One region of the Subtercola sp. YIM 133946 genome, then DNA from elsewhere that is predicted to be linked to it. Evidence: predicted binding sites of a transcription regulator. Region 1 holds the regulator's gene; the other holds the start of a gene.
The links. Region 1 encodes LexA, which represses DNA repair genes until DNA is damaged. Its sites were predicted from a motif close to TCGAACANNTGTTCGA; they were not measured.
Positions count from the first base shown of each region.

Region 1 (10,881 bases):
GACCACCTTGTCGCCCACGAAGAAGTTGTGGGCGCCGCAGACGATGCCCCGAACATCCGCCCCGCCGTCGGCGGCGAGCCGCCCGGGAAGTGCGACGCGCACGCTGCACCACCGGATGGTCTTGCCATTGCTCTGCGGTTCGTCGCCGAATTCGAGCACCTCGCCGACGACGATCGGGCCCTCGAGGTCGAAGTCGTGCGACCCCTCTTCTTCGAGGCCGACGCTGACGAGCGCTGCGTGGATGTCGTCGACGGTGGTGCCGACCGGGAGCTCGACGAACTCGGCGAGCCAGCTGATGGGAATTCTCATCGTCAGACCACCATCCCGAACTGCTGGCTGAACCGCACGTCGCCCTCGACCATGTCGCGCATGTCATTGAGATTGTTGCGGAACTGCAGGGTGCGTTCGATGCCCATGCCGAACGCGAAGCCTGAGTAGACATCGGGATCGATGCCGGCCGAGAGCAGCACGTTCGGGTTCACCATGCCGCAGCCACCCCATTCGACCCAGCGCGCGCCGCCCTTCGCCCGGGGCTGCCAGACATCCATCTCGGCGCTCGGTTCGGTGAACGGAAAGTAGTTGGGGCGCAGGCGGATCTTCGCCTCGTCGCCGAACATCTGGCGCGCGAACAGCTCGAGCGTTCCGCGCAGGTGGGCCATGGTGAGCCCCTTGTCGACGGCGATGCCCTCGACCTGGCTGAACACAGGCGTGTGCGTGGCGTCGAGCTCGTCGGTGCGGTACGTGCGGCCGGGCGCGATGACGTACACCGGCAGCTCGCGGCTCAGCAGCGAGCGCACCTGAACGGGCGAGGTGTGGGTGCGCAGCAGCAGGTGCGACTGCACCGGCTCGACGAAGAAGGTGTCTTGCATGGCGCGGGCCGGATGATCGGCGTCGAAGTTGAGCGCGTCGAAGTTGAACCACTCGTTCTCGAGTTCTGGCCCCTCGGCGACCTCCCACCCCATGCTCACGAAGATGTCGGCCACCTTGTCTTGCAGCAGCGAGAGAGGATGCCTCGCGCCCAGCTTCTTGCGAACCGGCAGGGCCGTGACGTCGAGCGTCTCGGCGGCGAGCTGCGCCGCGTTCTCGAGGGCGACGACGTCGGCCTCCTTCGCAGCGAGAGCCTGGTTGACCCGGGCCCGTGCCTGCCCGACGAGCTTGCCCGCAGCAGCCTTCTGATCGTTGGGCAACGACCGCAGCTGGCCGTTCAGCCGGGCCAGCGCAGACGCCTCACCCGCGTGTTGCGACCGGGCGGCCTTGAACGACGCCGAGTCGCTGACGGCGTCGATGGCAGCGAGGGCGGCGGCCACCGCGGCGGCGACGGATTCGTCGGAGATGGCGAGGGAGTTGGAGTCAGACACGAGAACCAAGCTTAGTCAGGCGTGCTGGGCGAACGCGCTCTCGTAGAGGCACACCGAGGCGGCCGTGGCGAGGTTCATCGACTCGGCCTTGCCATAGATCGGCACCGAGACGGCGCGGTCGGCCAGCGCGAGGTTCTCGTCGGTGAGACCGCGCGCCTCGTTGCCGAAGAGCCAGGCCGTCGGCTGTTCGAGCAGTCCGGTCGACCGCACGATGAGCAGGTCGTCGCCCTTGATGTCGGCGGCCAGGATCTGCAGGCCGGCCTCGACCGCCCGGGCCTTCACGTCGAGGAGGTTCGCATCCATCGCCACCGGCAGGTGGAACAGAGAGCCGGTGGTCGAGCGCACCACCTTGGGGTTGTAGAGGTCGACCGAGCGGCCCGTCAGAATGACGGCGTCGGCCCCGGCCGCGTCGGCGGCACGGATGATCGTTCCGGCGTTGCCCGGGTCACGAACCTCTTCGAGGATGGCGATCAGCCGGGGGCCGGCCGCGAAGATGTCTTTCACGGCGGTCGGAAACTGGTGACAGACGGCGATGAACCCCTGGGGGGTGACCGTATCTGACATCACCTCCAGAACGTGCTCGGAGACGAACTCGACGTCGACGCCCGCATCCACCGCCGTCTGGGCGATGTCGGTGTAGCGCTCGAGGGCCGTCGGCGTGGCGTACAGCTCGACGACCAGCTGCGGGCTGAACAGCAGTGCCTCGGCCACCGCCTGCGGCCCCTCCAAGAGAAAGAGCCCGGTCTCAGACCGGGCCCCCTTCTTGGCAAGTTTGGCAACGGCCCGAACACGCGGAGAACGCGGATTATCAAGCATGTGCCAAGTCAACCAGACTTACGACGAACTACGCGACGGCGCCGGCCTTTGCAGCCGAGGTGTCGGCGGGCAGTGCTGCCTTGGCGCTCTGCACGAGGGCGGCGAAGGTGGCGGGCTCGGTGACGGCCAGGTCGGCGAGAATACGACGGTCGACCTCGATGCCGGCCAGGTTCAGGCCCTGGATGAGGCGGTTGTAGGTCAGGCCGTTGAGGCGGGCAGCGGCGTTGATGCGCTGGATCCACAGGCGGCGGAAGTCACCCTTGCGCGCACGGCGGTCGCGGTACGAGTAGACGAGCGAGTGGGTGACCTGCTCTTTGGCCTTGCGGTACAGGCGCGAACGCTGGCCGCGGTAGCCCTCGGCACGCTCCAGGATGACGCGACGCTTCTTGTGGGCGTTGACCGCCCTCTTTACTCTTGCCATTTTGTATCAGTCCTTTTCTAACGTCTGCGGTTCTAGAGGCCGAGGAGCTTCTTGACGACCTTGGCGTCTTGCGGGGCAAGAACCTGGTCGGTGTTCAGGCGACGCTTGCGCTGGCCCGACTTCACTTCCAGGTTGTGGCGCATGCCGGCCTGCTGCTTCATGATCTTGCCGCTGCCGGTGACCTTGAAGCGCTTCTTGGCCCCGGAATGGGTCTTCTGCTTGGGCATAGTTCTCTCCTCGTGTGGGTAGTGGTTCGTTATTCGGCCGGAGCGGCGTCGACCGGTGCTGGAGATTCAGCGGGGGCGGCGGGTGCCTCCCGTGGCGGTTTCGCTGCGGCGCGGTGTGCGTTGGCCTCGGCCTTGGCCTCTGCTTTGTTCTTCAGAGGGCCGATGACCATGACCATGTTGCGACCGTCGATGGTCGGGCTCGATTCGACAGAACCGAACTCCGACACGTCTTCGGCAAATCTCTGCAGGAGTCTGACTCCCTGGTCGGGGCGCGACTGCTCACGGCCACGGAACAAGATCATCGCTTTGACCTTGTCACCCGCCTTGAGGAAGCCTTCGGCGCGCTTGCGCTTGGTCTCGTAGTCGTGCACATCGATCTTCAGGCGAAAGCGAACCTCTTTGAGAATCGTGTTCGCCTGGTTGCGCCGGGCCTCCTTGGCCTTCTGCGCGGCTTCGTACTTGAACTTTCCGTAGTCCATGATCTTGGCGACGGGCGGCTTCGAGTTCGGGGCCACCTCAACTAAGTCAAGGTCTGCCTCTTGTGCGAGTCTGAGTGCGACGTCGATGCTCACGACGCCAACCTGCTCACCGGCCGGACCCACGAGGCGAACCTCGGGTACTCGTATACGGTCGTTTGTACGGGGATCGCTGATGCGTTGCTCCTTCTGCTGGGTGGATGTTCGGCTGGGCCTCTGGCGTCAACCAGCGCTCACGAAACTGAACGTTCACCACGCACCGACAGGAATCACACCTGTCAAAACGCACCACACCCTGCCTGCCCGGCCTTCTGTGAAGGTCGGGCGGAGTGCAATCGACCCGGTAACCTTGAGGCTGTTGAGCCAAGCGGTCAAGCGCGGGTGGGAGAATCTCCACTTTCGATCTGACACCTCTCGGTGCCAGAGCCGCCTAGAAGTCTAGCAGAGACTTCGCCCCACAGTGAGATCGGATGCAAATGAGTGACGAAGCCCGCGACATCGCCGACGTTCAGGCGGTGGAGGTCATCACCACGACGGCCGTTCACCTGATGAGCGCGGCCGCGGTGAAGGTCGGCCTGGCCGACGACCCCGAGAACCAGCTCGACCTCGATGAGGCCCGCAAGCTGATCATCGCCCTGGCCGGTCTCGTCACCGCCGGCGCCCCCGAGATCGGCGACATGCACGCCCGCAGCCTGCGCGACGGACTGCGGTCGCTGCAGCTCGCCTTCCGCGAGGCGTCGCCGTACCCCGATCCCATCGGGCAGGGCCCCGGCGAGAAGCTGACCGGCCCGGTCTACGCCTGAGCCTGCGCGACACATCTGCGCCTGTTCGGCACAACCGCACCCCTTCGAAGGGGTGCGGTTGTGCCGAAAGGGCGCGAAAACGGGTCAGACCCAGCTCGGGGCCGCCACGAGGGTCACGGCGAGCGAATCGACTCGATCCGCCACGATGGGGCTCTGCGACCAGCGCTCGTGCAGACGCGCCAAAAGGGTGGTCAACGCACCCTGGTCGAGCCCCGGCCGCAGTTCGAGCCTGACCACGAGTTCGGCCCCGAGCATCCGGCTCGTGGGGTCACCGTTCTGAAGCGAGACCGCAGCAACCGCCGGTTCGGCTGCCACCGATGCGCTGAAGACGGCCAGAACCTCGGCATCGTCGGCCGGCGCACGCCATGGGATGCCCTGCGCCATCGCCCAGACCGCAGGTCGCCGCACGACGAACTCGGTCGGCGAGGTGGCATCGATGATGACGATGTCGGTGTTCTCGCCCGCCGCAGCCAGCGCGACGCGTCGAGCCTCGGTGGGAATCGGCCGGGCCTTCGGATTCCAGGCAGTCATGGCCGCGGTCGACGTGAAGGCGGGCAGGGCCGAGCGGCCATCGGGCGTCGTCACCGTGACGATCGAGAGCTCCTGCGTCTTGTCGACGAGGTGCCCGTGATCGTCGACACCGGTCTCACCCGCATGAGCGACCAGCGGAACGAGTAACCGCACCTCGCGCAGCGCATCGACGACGTCGGCCTGCGATGCTTCGCCGGCGCCGAACCGCCTCATCGTGTCGAGAAGCTGCGGCGAGGCGGTTCCGTCATCACCCTCGAAGGCACTGGTGCTCGCCTCGAAGTGGCGGCCGGCAAAGGGCCGGCCGGCAGAATCTGCGGCGCCTGCATGCGGCTCCGGATGCTCGTCGTGCACGACTACGCCGCTCCGTTCTTCTATCGCCAGGTCAGTTCGCCACGTCAGTTCGCAGGTCAGTCACCACGTCAGTTCGACGCGACGGCCAGCGCCTCGACCAGCGTGAAGGCCCCGGCGTACAGCGCCCGGCCCACGATCGCGCCCTCGAGGCCGGCCGGAACGAGGGCGCGCAACTCAACGAGGTCGTCGAGGCTCGAGATGCCGCCCGAGGCGACGACCGGCTTGTCGGTGCGCTGCATGACCTGCATCAACAGGTCGACATTCGGGCCCTTGAGCGTGCCGTCTTTGGTGACGTCGGTGACCACGTAGCGGGCGCAGCCGGCGTCTTCGAGCCGGGCGAGAACCTCCCAGAGGTCGCCGCCCTCCTTGGTCCAGCCGCGGGCAGCGAGGGTGGTGCCGCGAACGTCGAGGCCGACGGCGATCGCGTCGCCGAACCGCTCGATGGCCGAGGCCGCCCACTCGGGGTTCTCGAGAGCCGCCGTGCCGAGGTTGACGCGGGTCGCACCACTCTCAAGGGCGTTCTCGAGCGAGGCGTCGTCGCGGATGCCGCCCGAGAGCTCGATCTTGATGCTGTCGGCCTGGGCGATGACGCGTTTGATGACGTCGACGTTGCTGCCCCGGCCGAAGGCGGCATCGAGGTCGACGAGGTGAATCCATTCGGCACCCTGGGCCACCCAGTCGGCCGCCGCGTCGGCCGGGTCGCCGTGGTTGGTCTCGGTGCCGGCCTGGCCCTGAGTGAGGCGCACGGCCTGGCCGTCTGCGATGTCGACGGCGGGCAGCAGAACGAGTGCGGGCTGGTCGGTCATGGAGCGGGCGATCCTTCGGGTGGTGGGGGCGGTGGTGACGCTGTTGGTGGTTTGAGGCGGGTCAGAGCGTCTCGAGCCAGTTCGCGAGCAGCCGCAGGCCGGCGTCGCCCGACTTCTCGGGGTGAAACTGGGTGGCCGACAGGGGGCCGTTCTCGACGGCGGCGATGAATCCGCCGCCGTGGTCGGCCCAGGTCACCGCGGCCGCGGGCAGGGGCGGTTGCGCATCGAGTTCCCACTGCTGGGCGCCGTAGGAGTGCACGAAGTAGAAGCGCTCGTCGTGCAGGCCGGCGAAGAGCCGCGAGTCGTCGGGAGCAGATACCGTGTTCCAGCCCATGTGCGGCAGAACATCCGCCTTCAGTTCGTCGACGGTGCCCGGCCATTCGCCGAGACCTTCGGTGTCGACGCCGCGCTCGATGCCCCGGCCGAACAGCACCTGCATGCCGACGCAGATGCCGAGCACCGGCCGGCCGCCGGCGAGACGCTTGTCGATGAGTTCGCCGCCGCGCACGGAGTCGAGCGCCGACATGACGGCGCTGAAGGCACCGACACCCGGCACCAGCAGGCCGTCGGCCTCGGCGACCGAACGGCGGTCGGCAGTGAGTTCGACGTCAGCACCGACCTTCTCGAGGGCCTTGACCGCGGAGTGCACGTTGCCCGAGCCATAGTCGAGCACGACGACGGTGGGCCTGGTCACAGCGCGCCCTTCGTCGATGGGATGCCCGACACGCTCGGGTCGAGCTGCTTGGCGAACCGGAACGCGCGGGCAAACGCCTTGAACTCGGCCTCGGCGATGTGGTGGGGATCGCGGCCGCCCAGCACGGTGATGTGCACGGTCAGACCGGCGTTGAAGGTGATCGCCTCGAAGACGTGCCGCACCATCGAGCCGGTGAAGTGGCCGCCGATGAGGTGCAGCTCGAAGCCGGCGGGCTCACCGGTGTGCACGAGAAAGGGGCGCCCCGAGATGTCGACGACGGCCTGCACCAGGGCCTCATCGAGCGGCACGAGGGCGTCGCCGAAGCGCGAGATGCCGCTCTTGTCGCCCAGGGCCTGGCGAATGGCCTGGCCGAGCACGATGCCGACGTCTTCGACGGTGTGGTGCACATCGATGTCGGTGTCTCCGCTGGCCTTCACCGTCAGATCGGTCAGCGAGTGCTTGGCGAAGGCGGTGAGCATGTGGTTGTAGAAGGGCACAGAAGTGTCGATGTGCGAGACGCCGGTGCCGTCGAGGTTCAGCGAGAGCTCGATGCTCGATTCGCTGGTCTCGCGCGTGAGGCTGGCGGTGCGGGGTTCGATCGGCATGCCCGAAAGTCTACCGGGCGCCAGGATGCCCGGCCGGGCCCGTTCGGTCGCGAGCGCTCGGTCAGGCTTGCTCCGTCAGCTCGCTCATCGCGCTGAGGAACGCGGTGGTCTCTGCCTCGGTGCCTGCGCTGACCCGCAGGTGGCCGGGGATGCCCAGGTCGCGAATGATGATGTCGCGCTCGAGCAGCTGCTCGAACATCCGGTGTGCGTCGGGCACCCCGCCGAACAGCACGAAGTTCGACGCGCTCGGGTACGGGTGATAGCCGAGTTCGCGCAGCGTCACCTCGATGCGGTCGCGCTGCGTCTTGATGTCGTCGACCATGGCGAGCATCTCGGGCGCGTGGGCGAGAGCCGCGACGGCGGCTGCCTGAGTGAGTGACGAGAGATGGTACGGCAGGCGAACGAGCCGCAGGGCGTCGCTGACGGCGGGGTCTGCCGCGAGGTAGCCCAGCCGCGCACCGGCGAAGGCGAACGCCTTGCTCATGGTGCGCGTGACGATGAGGCGCTCACGACCCTCGAGCAGCGACAAGGCGGTCGGCTCGTCGGCGTGACCGAACTCGGCGTAGGCCTCGTCGACGACCACGATGCCCGGCGTGGCGTCGTAGGCGGCGGCGATGGTCTCGAGCGACAGTGCGGTGCCGGTGGGGTTGTTGGGCGAACAGAAGAACACGAGGTCGGGGTTCGTGCGTTCGACCCAGTCGACGGCCGTCGCCGGCGAGATCTCGTATTCGGCGTCGCGAACGCCCGGAATCCACTCGGTGCCGGTGCCGGCCGCGATGATCGGGTGCATCGAATACGTGGGCGGAAAGCCAAGCACCGAACGGCCCGGCCCGCCGAAGGCCTGAAGGATCTGCTGCAGGATCTCGTTCGATCCGTTGGCCGCCCAGAGGTTGTCGCGGGTGAGACCGCCGCCCAGGTAGCCGGCGAGACTGTCGCGCAGGGCCAGGAACTCGCGGTCGGGGTACCGGTTCACCGAGAGCAGTTCGCGGGCGAGAGCTTCGATGATCGAGCGGGCGACGTCTTCGGGGATGGGGTGTGTGTTCTCGTTGACGTTGAGCTGAACGGCGACCTTCAGTTCGGGAGCACCATACGGGTGCAGGCCACGAAGATCGTCGCGGATGGGCAGATCGGCTAGGGAACTCACCCAGTCAATGGTAGTGCGCCCGCGCTTGCTACTTGGCGTACTGCGGCGGCAGGGCCAGGCGCTGGCCCGAGTGCACGTCAGACGACTGCAGCTGGTTGAGGTTGACGATGTCGGCGATGACATCGCGCGGGTCGGCCGAGGGGTCGAGAGTCTGGGCGATGCCCCAGAGGCTTTCGCCGGGCTGCACGGTGACATAGCTGTAGGTGACCGCGGTGCCCTCGCCCGTTGCCATGGCCTGCGAACCGCCCAGGATCGCGAACGCCACGAGGGCGGCGATGAGCGGCAGCGAGACGAGCGTCGCGAGTACGAGGCGCCCACGACGCGTGAGGCGCAGGCGAACCGATGGAGCAGTCATTTCTAGTGCAGTCATGATGTGGCCCTCTCAGGGATTTCGTACCAGGCGCTCGGCCGGGAGCGCCTGGTACGAAGCTGTGTTCCGAATATATCTTCGAACGTTCGAATGTACAAGTCGAATATGCAGACGATTATGACGACACACTCGAACATGTGTTTGTTCTTCTTGCTGTGTTCGATACAGTTTCGATAGTCGACATCGAACCGAACCGGCCACTGATGACAGTGAACAGCAAGCCACTGACATCGGGTCGAAACCCCAGCGAAAGCGAGAGACACCGTGCCCAGTGAGCGTGGCGGAACAAGGCGACGCAAGTCGTTGAGCGAGAAGCAGCTGGCGATTCTCGAGGTGATCTCTGAGGCGGTGAATCAGCAGGGGTATCCGCCGAGCATGCGCGAGATCGGCGACGCGGTCGGCCTCGCCTCGCTGTCGAGCGTCACCCACCAGCTGAACCAGCTCGAACTGAGCGGCTACCTGCGCCGCGACCCGAATCGGCCCCGGGCTCTCGAAGTGCTCATCGACATTCCGAAGAGCGACTCGGTCAACACCGACTCACCGACACCCCACGGCGACGTCGCCCTGGTACCCCTGGTCGGCCGTATCGCCGCCGGTATTCCGATCACGGCCGAGCAGCAGGTCGAAGAGGTGTTCCCTCTCCCCCGGCAACTGGTCGGCAAGGGCGAGCTGTTCATGCTCAAGGTCGTCGGCGAGTCGATGATCGACGCCGCCATCTGCGACGGCGACTGGGTCGTGGTTCGAACGCAGCACACGGCCGAGAACGGCGACATCGTGGCGGCCATGCTCGACGACGAGGCGACCGTCAAGGTGTTCCGGCAGCGCGACGGCCACACATGGCTGCTGCCGCGCAACTCGAACTTCGAGCCCATCCTCGGCGACTACGCCACGGTGCTGGGCAAGGTCGTGGCGGTGCTGCGCTCGGTGTGACGCCCAGGTGGCCGGGCGACCCGCGTCGCGGGTAGGCGGCGCCGGGCATCCACTCGGTGTAGATGGGCGCCGCCGGGCATCCACTCGGTGTAAATGGGCGCCGCCGGGCACCCACTCGGTCAGTGGGCGGTGTACTCCACGAGCTGTGCCTCGAACTCGGCGTTGACGAGGGCGCGCACGCGCGTGCCGCCCTCCTCGTAGTCGGTGCTCAGCACGGTGCTGTGCTGGTGCATCTGCGAGACGAGGTCGCCACGGTCGTAGGGCACGAGCACGTCGACCTCGATCGACGGTGTGGGCAGCATGTGGTCGAGTGTCTCGAGAAGTTCGTCGATGCCCTCGCCCGTGCGCGCCGAGACGAACACCGAGTTCGGCTCGAGGCCGCGCAGCACGATGCGGTCGTTCTCGGTCACCAGGTCGGCCTTGTTGAAGACGACGAGTTCGGGGATGCCCCGAGCCCCCGCCTCACCGATGACCTCGCGCACCGTGGTGAGCTGGCTCGCCGGGTCGGGGTGCGAGGCGTCGACGACGTGCACGATGACGTCGGCGTCGGCGACCTCTTCGAGCGTCGACCGGAACGCCTCGACGAGCTGCGTCGGCAGGCTGCGCACGAACCCGACGGTGTCGACAAGGGTGAACTCACGGCCGTCAGAGGTCTGCGTGCGGCGCACGGTCGCGTCGAGTGTCGCGAACAACGCATTCTCGACGAGCAGCCCGGCCCCGGTGATGCGGTTCAGCAGCGACGACTTGCCGGCGTTCGTGTAGCCCGCGATCGCCACCGAGGGCACGGTGTTGCGCTTGCGGTTGGCACGCTTGGCGTCGCGGGCCGGCTTCATCGCCGCGATCTGCTTGCGCAGCCGGGCCATGCGGGTGTGGATGCGCCGACGATCGAGCTCGATCTTGGTCTCACCGGGGCCACGCGAGCCCATGCCCGCTCCGGCGCCACCCACCTGGCCACCGGCCTGGCGCGACATCGAGTCACCCCAGCCGCGGAGTCGCGGCAGCAGGTACTCGAGCTGTGCCAGTTCGACCTGCGCCTTGCCCTCGCGGCTCTTGGCGTGCTGGCTGAAGATGTCGAGAATGACGGCCGTGCGGTCGATGACCTTGACCTTCACCACATCTTCGAGCGCACGCCGCTGACTCGGGGCGAGCTCGCTGTCGGCGATCACGGTGTCGGCGCCGAGCGCCTTCACGATGCCGGCCAGCTCTGCGGCCTTGCCCTTGCCGAAGTAGGTGCTCGGGTCGGGGGTGGCGCGGCGCTGCATGAGCCCGTCGAGCACGACCGCTCCGGCCGTCTCGGCGAGGGCGGCGAGCTCGTGCAGGGAGTTCTCGGCGTCAGCCAGGTTGCCCTG
Region 1 is NZ_JAZHPE010000015.1:11,875-22,755, forward strand. Features, by position in the region: gene pheT (phenylalanine--tRNA ligase subunit beta) at 1-309, opposite strand, end outside; gene pheS (phenylalanine--tRNA ligase subunit alpha) at 312-1,358, opposite strand; gene V3W46_RS04625 (TrmH family RNA methyltransferase) at 1,374-2,174, opposite strand; gene rplT (50S ribosomal protein L20) at 2,203-2,595, opposite strand; gene rpmI (50S ribosomal protein L35) at 2,628-2,822, opposite strand; gene infC (translation initiation factor IF-3) at 2,852-3,475, opposite strand; gene V3W46_RS04645 (DUF1844 domain-containing protein) at 3,769-4,101, shown strand; gene V3W46_RS04650 (SseB family protein) at 4,186-4,983, opposite strand; gene priA (bifunctional 1-(5-phosphoribosyl)-5-((5-phosphoribosylamino)methylideneamino)imidazole-4-carboxamide isomerase/phosphoribosylanthranilate isomerase PriA) at 5,052-5,789, opposite strand; gene hisH (imidazole glycerol phosphate synthase subunit HisH) at 5,851-6,483, opposite strand; gene hisB (imidazoleglycerol-phosphate dehydratase HisB) at 6,480-7,088, opposite strand; gene V3W46_RS04670 (histidinol-phosphate transaminase) at 7,150-8,232, opposite strand; gene V3W46_RS04675 (LysM peptidoglycan-binding domain-containing protein) at 8,261-8,587, opposite strand; gene lexA (transcriptional repressor LexA) at 8,867-9,532, shown strand; gene hflX (GTPase HflX) at 9,652-10,881, opposite strand, start outside.

Region 2 (10,881 bases), on a different contig from region 1:
TGATCACGGCCGCGCTGGCCAAAGACCCCGACATCGTGGGCGTCTTCGCGACCAACACGTTCGCCGCTGAAGGCACGGCCACCGGTGTGCGCCAGGCCGGCAAGCAGGACACGGTGAAGATCGCCGGCTTCGACGCGGGCCCCGCGCAGGTGAAAGACCTGCGCGACGGCACGATCGACGCCCTGGTCGCCCAGCAGCCGGCGCTGATCGGCGCCGACGGCGTCGATGCGGCTGTCGCCGCCCTCAAGGGCGAGACCGTCACGGCCAAGACCCAGACCGGGTTCCAGGTGTTGACGCTCGACAACATCGACACCACCGGCAAGGACTACGTCTACAAGTCGAGCTGCTAGCAGCCCGTAGAGACTCGGTGCGCCCGCGCACCGTACAGAGCCCACGGGTTCTCTCCCGAATCGTCTCGGGAGGGAACCCGTGTTCATTTCACCACCTTCAATTCGAGGAGCCCGCCCCATGGTCAAGCTGACCAACAGCACCCTGTCGTCGATCGGCCAGACGGTTCCGGTGCCGCACTACAACCGACGGAATGTGACGACCGGCATCGTGCACTTCGGGGTGGGCGCCTTCCACCGGTCGCACGAGGCGATGTTCATCGACCGGGTGCTCGCCGGCGGCCAGACCGCGGAGTGGGGCATCTGCGGCGTCGGTGTGCTGCCGTCGGACGCCGCCATGCGCGACGTCTTCGCCGCCCAAGACAATCTGTACACCCTGGTCGTGAAGCACCCCGACGGCCGGGCGGAGGCGCGGGTGATCGGCTCGATCACCCAGTACCTGTTCGCTCCCGACGACCCTGAGGCGGTCATCCGTACGCTCGCCGACCCGAACACGCGCATCGTCTCGCTGACGGTGACCGAGGGCGGCTACAACGTCAACGACGCCACCGGCGAGTTCGACGCCTCGAACCCGGCCGTGCAGCGCGACCTGGCCGCGGGGGCCGTGCCGGCAACGGTGTTCGGGCTGATCACCGAGGCGCTGCGCCGGCGCCGCGAGGCCGAGGTCGCTCCGTTCACAGTGATGTCGTGCGACAACATCCAGGGCAATGGCGTGGTCGCCCGCAAGGCGCTGACCTCGTTCGCCCTGCTCAAAGACGAAGACCTCGGCGAGTGGATCGATCGCAACGTGCGGTTTCCGAACTCGATGGTCGACCGCATCACGCCCGCCACGACCGACCAGTCGCGCGCCGAGGTCGCCTCGGTGTATGGCATCGACGACACCTGGCCCGTGGTGTCGGAGTCGTTCGAGCAGTGGGTGCTCGAAGACTCGTTCACGCTCGGCCGCCCCGCGCTCGAGTCGGTCGGCGTGCAGGTGGTCGACGACGTCGAGCCCTACGAACTCATGAAGCTGCGCCTGCTGAACGCCTCGCACCAGGCGATGAGCTACCTCGGCATTCTGGCCGGGTACACGTACGTGCACGAGGTGTGCCGCACGCCGCTGTTCAGCACCTTTCTGCTCTCGTACATGACGCAGGAGGCCTCGCCCACTCTGCAGCCGGTGCCGGGCATCGATCTCGACGACTATCGCCATGAGCTCATCGCGCGGTTCTCGAGCACGGCCATCGCCGACACGCTCGCCCGCCAGGTCGTCGACGGGTCGGAGCGCCTGCCGAAGTTCTTGCTGCCCGTCGTGCGCGACCAACTCGCCTCGGGCGGATCGATCGACCACGCCGCGCTTGTCATCGCCGCGTGGAGCGTCTACCTCGAGGGCAGTACCGAAGAGGGCCAGCCCATTCTCGTCACCGATGTACGCAAGAAGGTGCTGACCGAGGCGGTGGCGGCCGAGAAGGATGCTCCCGGGGCTCTTCTCGACGTGCGCGAGGTGTTCGGCGACCTCGGCGAGAACCCGCGATTCCGCGAGGCGTACCTGGCGGCCCGCAAGAGCATCCAGGTCGATGGATCGGTCGGGGCCATGCGCGCCCTGGCGCACGCGCAGCGCGTGTGAGCCGGCTCGCGCGGGCCCATCTGCCGCGCGCGTTCGCGGTCGACTGCGCCGTCGGCGGAAAAACCACTCGAACATACGTTCGAAGGTCTGTAGAGTGGAGGTATGACGCTCGCGTACCAGACCTCGCTGTTCGACGAGCCGGGGGCGGAGCCGCAGCTCGAGCCGCTCGGCCCGGCGGTGCGGCGCATCGACCTCGGCGCAGGCGCCTGGCTCGACGTGCGACCGGGCTGGGTGAGCAACTCCGACGAGCTGTTCGAGCGGCTGGCCCAGCGCGTGCCGTGGAAGGCCGACTCGCGCGAGATGTACGACCGGGTGGTGGCGGTGCCACGGCTCGTGTCGTGGTTCGGCCCGGAGTCGGGTCTGCCCGACCCCGTTCTCGACCTCGCGCAGCAGGCGCTGAACGACCACTACGGCCGCCCCAAAGACCAGGTCTTCGAGACTGCGGGGCTCTGCTTCTACCGAACCGGCGATGACAGCGTGGCGTGGCATGGCGACCGGGTGGGCCGGCTCATCGACCGCGACACGATGGTCGCCATCGTCTCGGTCGGCACGGAACGAACGCTGTCGATCAGGCCGAAGGGCGGGGGAGACGTGCGTCGCTTCGTCGTCGGGCACGGTGACCTCGTGGTGATGGGCGGCAGCTGCCAGCGCACGCACGAGCACGCCATCCTCAAGACGAAGCAGGCGGTCGGCCCCCGCATCAGCGTGCAGTTCCGGCCGTACTGGAAGCGGCTCGGGGCCTGAACGGCGCCGCCTGGGCGTCACGGGAGGAGGGTCACGCCGCGGGAGTGGCTGTGCAGCTGAGCGCGCAGGCGCACGCCGCGGCGATCGCAGGCCTCGGCCAGGGCGGTCGCCCAGGCTGCGTCGGCACCGCCGAGCGCGCCACCCCCTGGCCGCTCCCACACCGCGATGAGCTGGGTAGCGCCGCGGTCGGCCATGAGCCCCGCCATGAATGCGACCAGGGTGTCGGCGTCGCCCCGGCGCGGCTTCGGGGCCAGGTCGTCGCAGGGGAGCGCGATCGGCAGCTGGCGGTCGTGGGCGTCGAGCAGAAGGAGCCAGAGCTGGGTGCGGCAGGCCGTTCCGATGGCGCTCATCACCCGCTCCTCGATGTCGGCGTCGGTGCGCAGCGGGGGATGCAGCAGGTGGCTGCGTTCCTCGGGCGTCGGCGCTGGCGCTGATGAGTGTGCGGGTGCGGCGGGGGCCGGGTGGTCGGTTGTGAGAGTTGTCATGCCACGATCTTCGGCCACGGGCATCCGGCCGGCCGGCCGGGATGGCCCGACTGTGGAGAAGTGGGCGAAGCACACGGCTGGGGAGTACGCGCAGCGCAGCCCGGTGCGGCTAGAGCGCCTTGCGCATCTCCATCTCGCGCTGGTGGGGGTTCAGGATGTAGGGGAACAGCTTTCCCGTCGCCACGTAGCCCCGCCGTTCGTAGGCCGCGATCGCGCGGGCGTTCTGCGAGTGCACGCGCAGGGTGAGGGTGTCGGACTCGGTGCGGGCCCAGTCTTCGACACCGGCGAGCAGAGCATCCGTGACCCCGCGCGACACCCCGCGATAGGCGGGCGACACGTAGACGCCGACGAGCATCGGGCCGGCTGTGCGGTCGAGGTAGCCGCCCATCGTTCCGACCCAGCGGTCTTCGGCGGCGGGGTCGATGGCCACCAGGTTCGTTCCCGAGCCGGTTGTGCCACGCCGACCGCGCTCACGCCAGTAGAGTTCGCCGGCCAGCCGCGCCGACTCGAGGGTGTCGCCGAATGCGATGGGGGTGTCGGCGAGCATCTCGAGGCGCAGTGCCCGCACATCGAGCCAGTCCTCCTCGGTGGTGGAACGGATGACGATGCCTTCGAGACTCACTCTTCGAGCCTAGGGCGTGGTTCATTGCCACAATAGAGGGGTGAGCATCGAGATCGAGACCGTTCCCTGGAGCCACCCCGACGGCGCCCGCCTGCGCCAGGCGCAGCGAGACGAGCTCGACAATCGCTACGGTGCCGACACCGAGCCCGGCACCAAACCCTCGGCCGAAGACATCGAAGTGTTTCTGATCGCCAGGTCTGAGGCCGGCGAACCCGTGGGCTGTGGTGCACTTCGACTGCTCGGCGGCGGGGCGGCAGAGATCAAGCGGATGTTCGTCACACCGGGCGCTCGCGGAACGGGCGTCTCGACGCAGATCTTGCGCGCCCTCGAAGCCGAGGCGCGTGCGCGCGGGCTCGTGCTGCTGCGTCTCGAGACCGGACCAGCCCAGCCCGACGCCGTGCGCTTCTACGAACGGGAGCAGTACGTGCCGATTCCGTGCTTCGGCTACTACGCCGACTCGCCGCAGTCGCTCTGCTATGAACGGATGCTCGACCTCTAGCGCAGCCGGGCCGCTTCGGCTAATGTGAACAACGTACACATTCGCGCGCGGGGGAGTGGAGCCGAGAGGTTCCGCCGGGCATCCGCAGTGTCGGTGGCCGCCGCTAGCGTCGTACCCGTTCGCAGCCGAACGACGCACCGGAATAATGATCCCGGCGCGCAGCTTGAACTGTGAACCGGCACGACCGCACCCCTACTGCTTGCAACGACAGGAGACCCGGTGTCTGACGACACAGAGATCAGAATCGCCAGCTCCGCCCCGACCGAGGTCTTCGAGGGCGGCAGCACCGCCCCCGTGAGCACCGCCCCCATGAGCACCGCCTCCGCGAGCACCACCCCCGTGGGCACCACCGCACCGAACGCCGAAGACGAGCGCCTCGCCACACGCAACCGCCTGGTCATCGGCATCCTGCTGGTCAGCGCGTTCATCGTGATTCTCAACGAGACCATCATGAGCGTGGCGCTGCCGAAGCTCATGGTGAGCCTCGACATTCCGGCCGAGCAGGCCCAGTGGGTGACAACTGCCTTCATGCTCACGATGGCCGTCGTGATTCCCATCACCGGCTTCCTGCTGCAGCGCTTCAACACCAAACCGGTCTATATCGCGGCCATGTCGTTCTTCAGCGTGGGTACGCTGCTGGCCGCCACCGCGCCCGGCTTCGACATGCTCATCTTCGCCCGCGTCATCCAGGCCTGCGGCACCGCCATCATGATGCCGCTGCTGATGACGACGGTCATGACGCTCGTGCCGCCGGCGTCGCGCGGTCGCACCATGGGCAACATCTCGATCGTGATCTCGGTGGCACCCGCCATCGGCCCCACCATCTCTGGCCTCATTCTGAGCGTGCTCGACTGGCGCTGGATGTTCTGGCTGGTGCTGCCGATCGCCGTCGTCGCCCTGGTGCTGGGTGCGCTGCGCATCCCGAACGTGACGACGCCGCGCAAGGCTCCGTTCGACGTGCTCTCGGTCATCCTCTCGGCCTTCGGTTTCGGCGGCCTCGTCTACGGCCTGACGACCATCGGCGGAGGCGGCGTTCCGGTGGGGTGGATGCCCAGCTGGGGTCCGCTCGTGATCGGGCTCGTGGCGCTCGCCCTGTTCATCCTGCGGCAGCTGCAGTTGCAGCGCGGTGACAGAGCGCTGCTCGATCTGCGCACGTTCGCGTCGAAGAACTTCACCCTGTCGATCGTGATGTTCGCCATCAGCATGATGGCGCTGTTCGGCACGCTGATTCTGCTGCCGATCTACATGCAGAACGTGCTCGGGTTGAGCACCCTGCAGACGGGGCTGTTGCTGCTGCCGGGCGGGCTGGTGATGGGGGCGCTCGCGCCGCTGGTCGGCCGCATCTACGACAAGCGAGGGCCGAACATCCTGCTGGTTCCCGGCTCGATCATCGTGAGTGCCGTTCTCTGGACCCTGACGATGGTGACCTCGACCACGCCGGTGTGGATGGTGCTGATCGCCCACATCGTGCTGAGCGTCGGCCTCGCGCTGATGTTCACGCCGCTCTTCACGGCCAGCCTCGGCTCGCTGAAGCCTGCACTGTACTCGCACGGCTCTGCGGTCGTGGGCACGGTGCAGCAGGTCGCCGGCGCCGCTGGAACGGCGTTGTTCGTCACGATCATGGCCTCGCGGGCGACCACGCTGGTGACGGCGGGCGACAATCCGATTCTGGCGCAGACCGACGGCATTCGCGCCGCGTTCCTGGTGGGCGCGATCATCTCGCTCGGTGCGGTCGTGGTGTCGTTCATGGTGCGCAAGCCGGCCGACCTGCCCGAAGGGATGCCCGCCGGGCACTGACGGCGCGGCGCTTCGCGCTCCCGTGGCACACGCTGCTGTGGCAGGGCGTCGTCGGTGGTGTTGCTGTCGCCAGCTCAGCCCAACTCGGGTCAGGGCGGCTCAGGGCAGCCCAGCCCAGCCCGGCCCAGCTCAGGTCAGGGCTCGGCGGCGGCGCTGCTCAGCGGGCACCGCTCCGGCCGGAACGTGACGAAGTGGCGTAGCGCCCTGACGGGGTCGTCGTTCTCGGCGGCCGCTCGCATGATGAGGTGGGCCTCGTCGTCATCGAGCGTGGCGCTCAGCATCGGCCCGGCGACCGCTTCGCCCGAGTCGCTCAGCACGGTCAGAATGACCAGGCGCACACCGCTGTCGCGGGCGGCCCTCGATACGTAGCCGATGAGGGTGCCCGACCCGAGAACAGTGCCGATGGCGCCGCCCCCGCCGGCGGCCGGGCGGCCCGGCGCGACGCAGACGTCGATCACGCTGCCCCGGTGGTTGCGGAACCACAGCCCCCGCGACTCGGCCCGGAACCCCACCACGATCGACCTCATGCTCACCCCTTTGAAAAGTACCCCCCGAATGGGAGACACGACCGCTGGGCTTTTCTTACGCGGATTGTGGCAGATCGTCGATGAATTCGAGGATGAGGGTGGCAAGAGCATCCGGGGCCGCCAGCGCCGAGAGGTGACCGGAGTCGACGATCACCGGCTCGATGCCCAGCCGCTCGCGACTGATGCGCTGCATGAACGGCAGGGGAAAAAGGCGGTCGTAGCGCCCGGCGACGACACGCACGTTCTCGACGGGCCAGGCCGACGCCGGCGCTGCGCTGTCGAAGATGTGCTCGCTCTGCGGCGGCTCTGCGCGACCGAGGGCCTCGGCCGTGACCTCGGGCGGCACGTCGTGAAAGAAGCCCTCGACCGGGTCGAAGACGGCGGCCGGGTCGCGGCCCTGCTCGCGTGCGTAGGCGGCGGCAGCCTCGCCCTGCCCAGTAGCCTGCCACCACGCGCCTGAGTTCTCGGCGGGCAGCGGAATCATCGCGTTGACGTAGACGAGCAGCCGCACGGGGAGGCGCTCGCAGACGGCCGCGGCGGTGAAGCCGCCGAGCGACTGGGCGACGACCACGACGTCGTCGTTCGCTGCGCCCGAGAGGGTGCCGATGCCCGTGCCCTCGGCCCGATCGGCCGCGTGTCCGTCGGCCGCGGAGGCGGAGGCGGGGCCGACCGCTCGCACTGCCTCGATGACCGCATCGGCGTAGTCGTCGAAGGTCGCGGCGTCGTCACCAGAGGGCAGATCGGGTGCCACCACGCGGTGCCCGGCGCGCTCGAGCAGGGGGCTGACGAGATGCCAGTACCATCCCTCGCCGCCGGCGCCCGGAATCAGGACGATCGTGCTCACACCGACACGGTACTGCGGTCGCGCCGCGATTGCACGGGGTAGGCGCCCCAGCCCCCGCCGTCGATCAGGCGAAGATGCGGAAGTTCGACGACACCTTGTTGACGGGCATGTACAGCGCGAAGAGCGGCACGATGATACGCAGCATGTAGGTGAGCACGAGAATCTGCCCGAAGTCGGCCAGCGCGAAGAGGCCGAGGGCGAGCAACCCGAAGAACAGCGCGCGCACGGCGGTGCGGGCCCAGTCGATGAACAGCATCGAGAAGCCCACCGACACGAGCACCAGCCCGGTGTCGACGACGAAGGCACCGGCGTGCGGGTCGGTCACCAGGTGGGCGATGCTCCACAGCACGATGGCGACGGCGGTCATGAGCACGAAGGTGAGGCCGGCCAGCGGCTTGGGCAGCGGGTTGCCCGGTGATCTCTCGACAATGTTGTTGACCATCGGTCTCGCGTCTCCTCGGTGACGACCACGGTGCCTGCGGCTCGGATGCCGCGAGCCGGCACCCCACAAGCGTGTACCCGATCAGCCTATTACGTGGCGGGTTCGTCGTGGCACACGCCCGGGCATCCTGCAACCCCGGCGACGGGGCCGCGGCGCTCACAGTAGCCTGAACGCATGAACGGCACTCCTGCGACGAAAGCCGCCGACACTGCTCGTGACAGCACGGCCCTGCGCCTGCTCGCCCGCCTCGGGTACGCCGTGAACGGCCTGCTGCACGTACTCATCGGGGTGATTGCGATCTCGATCGCCGTCTCGGGCGGCGGCGGTGCGGGCGGCTCGAGCGGTGGATCCGGCGGAAGCGGTGGTGGCAGCGGTGGCGGCACCGAAGCCGACCAGTCGGGCGCGCTCTCGCAGCTCGCGGGCAACCCGGCTGGCATCGCGCTGCTCTGGGTGATCGTGGTCGGGCTGTTCGCTCTGGGGCTCTGGCAGATCGTGTCGGGTTTTCTGGTGCGCAACAGCGACCCGAAGAAGCGCTGGGGCAAGCGGGTCTCAGAGTTCGGCAAAGCGGTGGCATACATCGCCATCGGCGTGACCGCCCTGACGTTCGCGACCGGCGGCTCGTCGAGCTCGTCGAGCAGCAGCCAGAGCGCCAGCGCGAAGCTCATCCAGACACCGGGCGGGGTCATTCTGCTGGTGGTGATCGGCCTGGTGGTGTTCGGCATCGGCGTGTTCTTCGTCGTGCGCGGAATCACGAAGAAGTTCACGAAAGACCTGACCGTTCCCTCCGGCGCCACGGGCCGTGCCGTCGTCGGTCTCGGCATCGCCGGTTACATCGCGAAGGGCGTCGCGCTCGCCGTGGTCGGTGTGCTGTTCGTGGTCGCGGCGTTCACGCTCGACCCGTCGAAGGCGAGCGGAATGGATGGCGCGCTCACCTCCCTCGCCGCGTTGCCCTTCGGCGTGGTCATCCTCGTGGTCGTGGGTGCGGGGCTGATCGCCTACGGGGTCTATCTCGGCGCCCGGGCGCGCTGGGGCAGGCTCTGACGCCATCCGGCTGCGCCGACGCCATCCGGCTGTGCCGACGCCACCAGGCTGCGCCGACGCCACCAGGCTGCGCCGACGCCTGGGTTTGCTCCACGAACGCAGGTGTGCGGTAGCGTTCTAGCAGCGGGTGAACGGCCCGCAGGGCGGGAGGCAGTCGCGTGCGCATTCTGGTGGTGGGTGCCGGCGCCGTAGGCGGCTTCTTCGGCGGCAGGCTCGTGCAGGCCGGCCGCGACGTCACGTTCCTGGTGCGGCCCGCGCGGGCGGCGGCGCTCGCCGAGCACGGCCTGCGCATCCATACGCTGAAGGGCGACGACCTGACGCTGCGGGTCAACACGGTCACGGCCGCCGAGCTCGCGGCAGCTCCGACAGCCGGGGCCGTCGATCTTCCAGAGGCGTCGCCGCCGGTCGATCGCGCCTACGACCTCGTGCTGCTGGCCGTCAAGGCGTACGGGCTGGAGCAGGCCATGGCCGACATCGCTGCGGCGATCGGCCCCGACACGATCATCCTGCCCACCCTGAACGGAATGCGCCACATCGACCTGCTGCGCGAACGCTTCGGCGCCGGGCACGTCATCGGCGGCGTGTGCGTAGTGGCCACCCAGGTCGACGACGACGCGACCATTCGGCAGGTCGCCCCCGGCGCGGCGCTCTCGTACGGCGAGTTCGACGGCTCTGCGAGCGAACGGATGCTCGAGACCGACCGCGCCCTCGCCGACGCCGGTTTTCGCACCACCCTCTCGGCCACCATCGAGCACGACATGTGGGAGAAATGGATGCTGCTCGGCGCCGGCGGCGCCCTCACCACCCTGCTGCGTGGCACGGTCGGACCCATCGTGGCGGCCCCGGGCGGAACGGAGACGGCGCTCGCGATCGTCGACGAGACCTTCGCCGTGGCTGCCGCCGCCGGGTTCCCGCCCCGAGCCGAGGCGCGCGATCGCGTCGTCTCCACCCTGACCGAGCCCGGCTCCGGTTTCTCCACCTCGCTCTACCGTGACCTCGTGCAGGGCCGAGCGGTGGAGGCCGACCAGATCGTCGGCGATCTCGTGGACCGGGGTCGGGCTGCCGGTCTCGCCGTGCCGCTGCTCACGCTCGCGTACACGTCGCTGTGCGTCTTCGAGGAGTCGCGACGTGCCGCCTGACGACCGCGGCCGCCTCCGCGTCCTGCGCACCCGTGGCCGCACCCGCGCCGGCACCCGCGCCGGCGCCCGCACCCGCGCACCACGACCGCTCGGGCTGAACCTCTTCGCCATACCGCTCGGCCTCGCCGGCCTCGGCGGCGCCTGGTCGGCGGCCGAGACCCTCATCGGCGCCCCCGGCTGGCCCGTCGAAGTCTTCTTCGCCGTCTCCGCCCTCATCTGGGCCGCGTTCAGTCTCATCTACATCGCCCAGGGTGCGGTCAGCCGCGGAAGATTCCGCGCTGACCTGACCCACCCGGGCATCGGCCCGTTCGCCTCGTACATCCCGGTCGTCGGAATCGTGCTGGCCACGCACTACGGCCAGTACGTTCCCGCAGCAGCCCCGTGGATCATGGCCGTCTTCGTCACCGCGCTCGCCGTGGTCGCGGCTCAGCTCTTCGCCCACTGGATCGTCGGCGAGCTGCATATCGACTCTCTGCATCCCGGCTACTTCCTGCCGGTGGTCGCCGGGGCCTTCATCGCGAGCATCGGCCTCTCGAGCGTCGGCGCGCACGAGGCCGCGGTCGCCGCGTTCGGCGTGGGCGTGTTCTTCTGGCTCGTGGTGGGCACCGTCGTCACCGGCCGCCTGATGACGAGAAGCCAGCTGCCGGATGCCGTCAAGCCGACGTTGGCCGTGCTGCTCGCCCCACCCGCCACCGGAGGCATCGCCTGGTTCGCAGCTTCGGGCGGCCGCAGCGGCCCGATCGAGTTCGCGTTCGGCGGAGTCGTCGTCATCATGCTGCTCGTGCAGT
Region 2 is NZ_JAZHPE010000013.1:103,988-114,868, reverse strand. Features, by position in the region: gene V3W46_RS03745 (ABC transporter substrate-binding protein) at 1-350, shown strand, start outside; gene V3W46_RS03740 (mannitol dehydrogenase family protein) at 469-1,953, shown strand; gene V3W46_RS03735 (alpha-ketoglutarate-dependent dioxygenase AlkB) at 2,056-2,697, shown strand; gene V3W46_RS03730 (hypothetical protein) at 2,715-3,182, opposite strand; gene V3W46_RS03725 (GNAT family N-acetyltransferase) at 3,292-3,804, opposite strand; gene V3W46_RS03720 (GNAT family N-acetyltransferase) at 3,845-4,303, shown strand; gene V3W46_RS03715 (MDR family MFS transporter) at 4,613-6,100, shown strand; gene V3W46_RS03710 (hypothetical protein) at 6,235-6,627, opposite strand; gene V3W46_RS03705 (alpha/beta fold hydrolase) at 6,683-7,471, opposite strand; gene V3W46_RS03700 (hypothetical protein) at 7,536-7,913, opposite strand; gene V3W46_RS03695 (DUF1206 domain-containing protein) at 8,088-8,954, shown strand; gene V3W46_RS03690 (ketopantoate reductase family protein) at 9,113-10,093, shown strand; gene V3W46_RS03685 (TDT family transporter) at 10,083-10,881, shown strand, end outside.
Region 2: the regulator LexA is predicted to act here: its motif matches at 2,021-2,036, upstream of V3W46_RS03735 (alpha-ketoglutarate-dependent dioxygenase AlkB).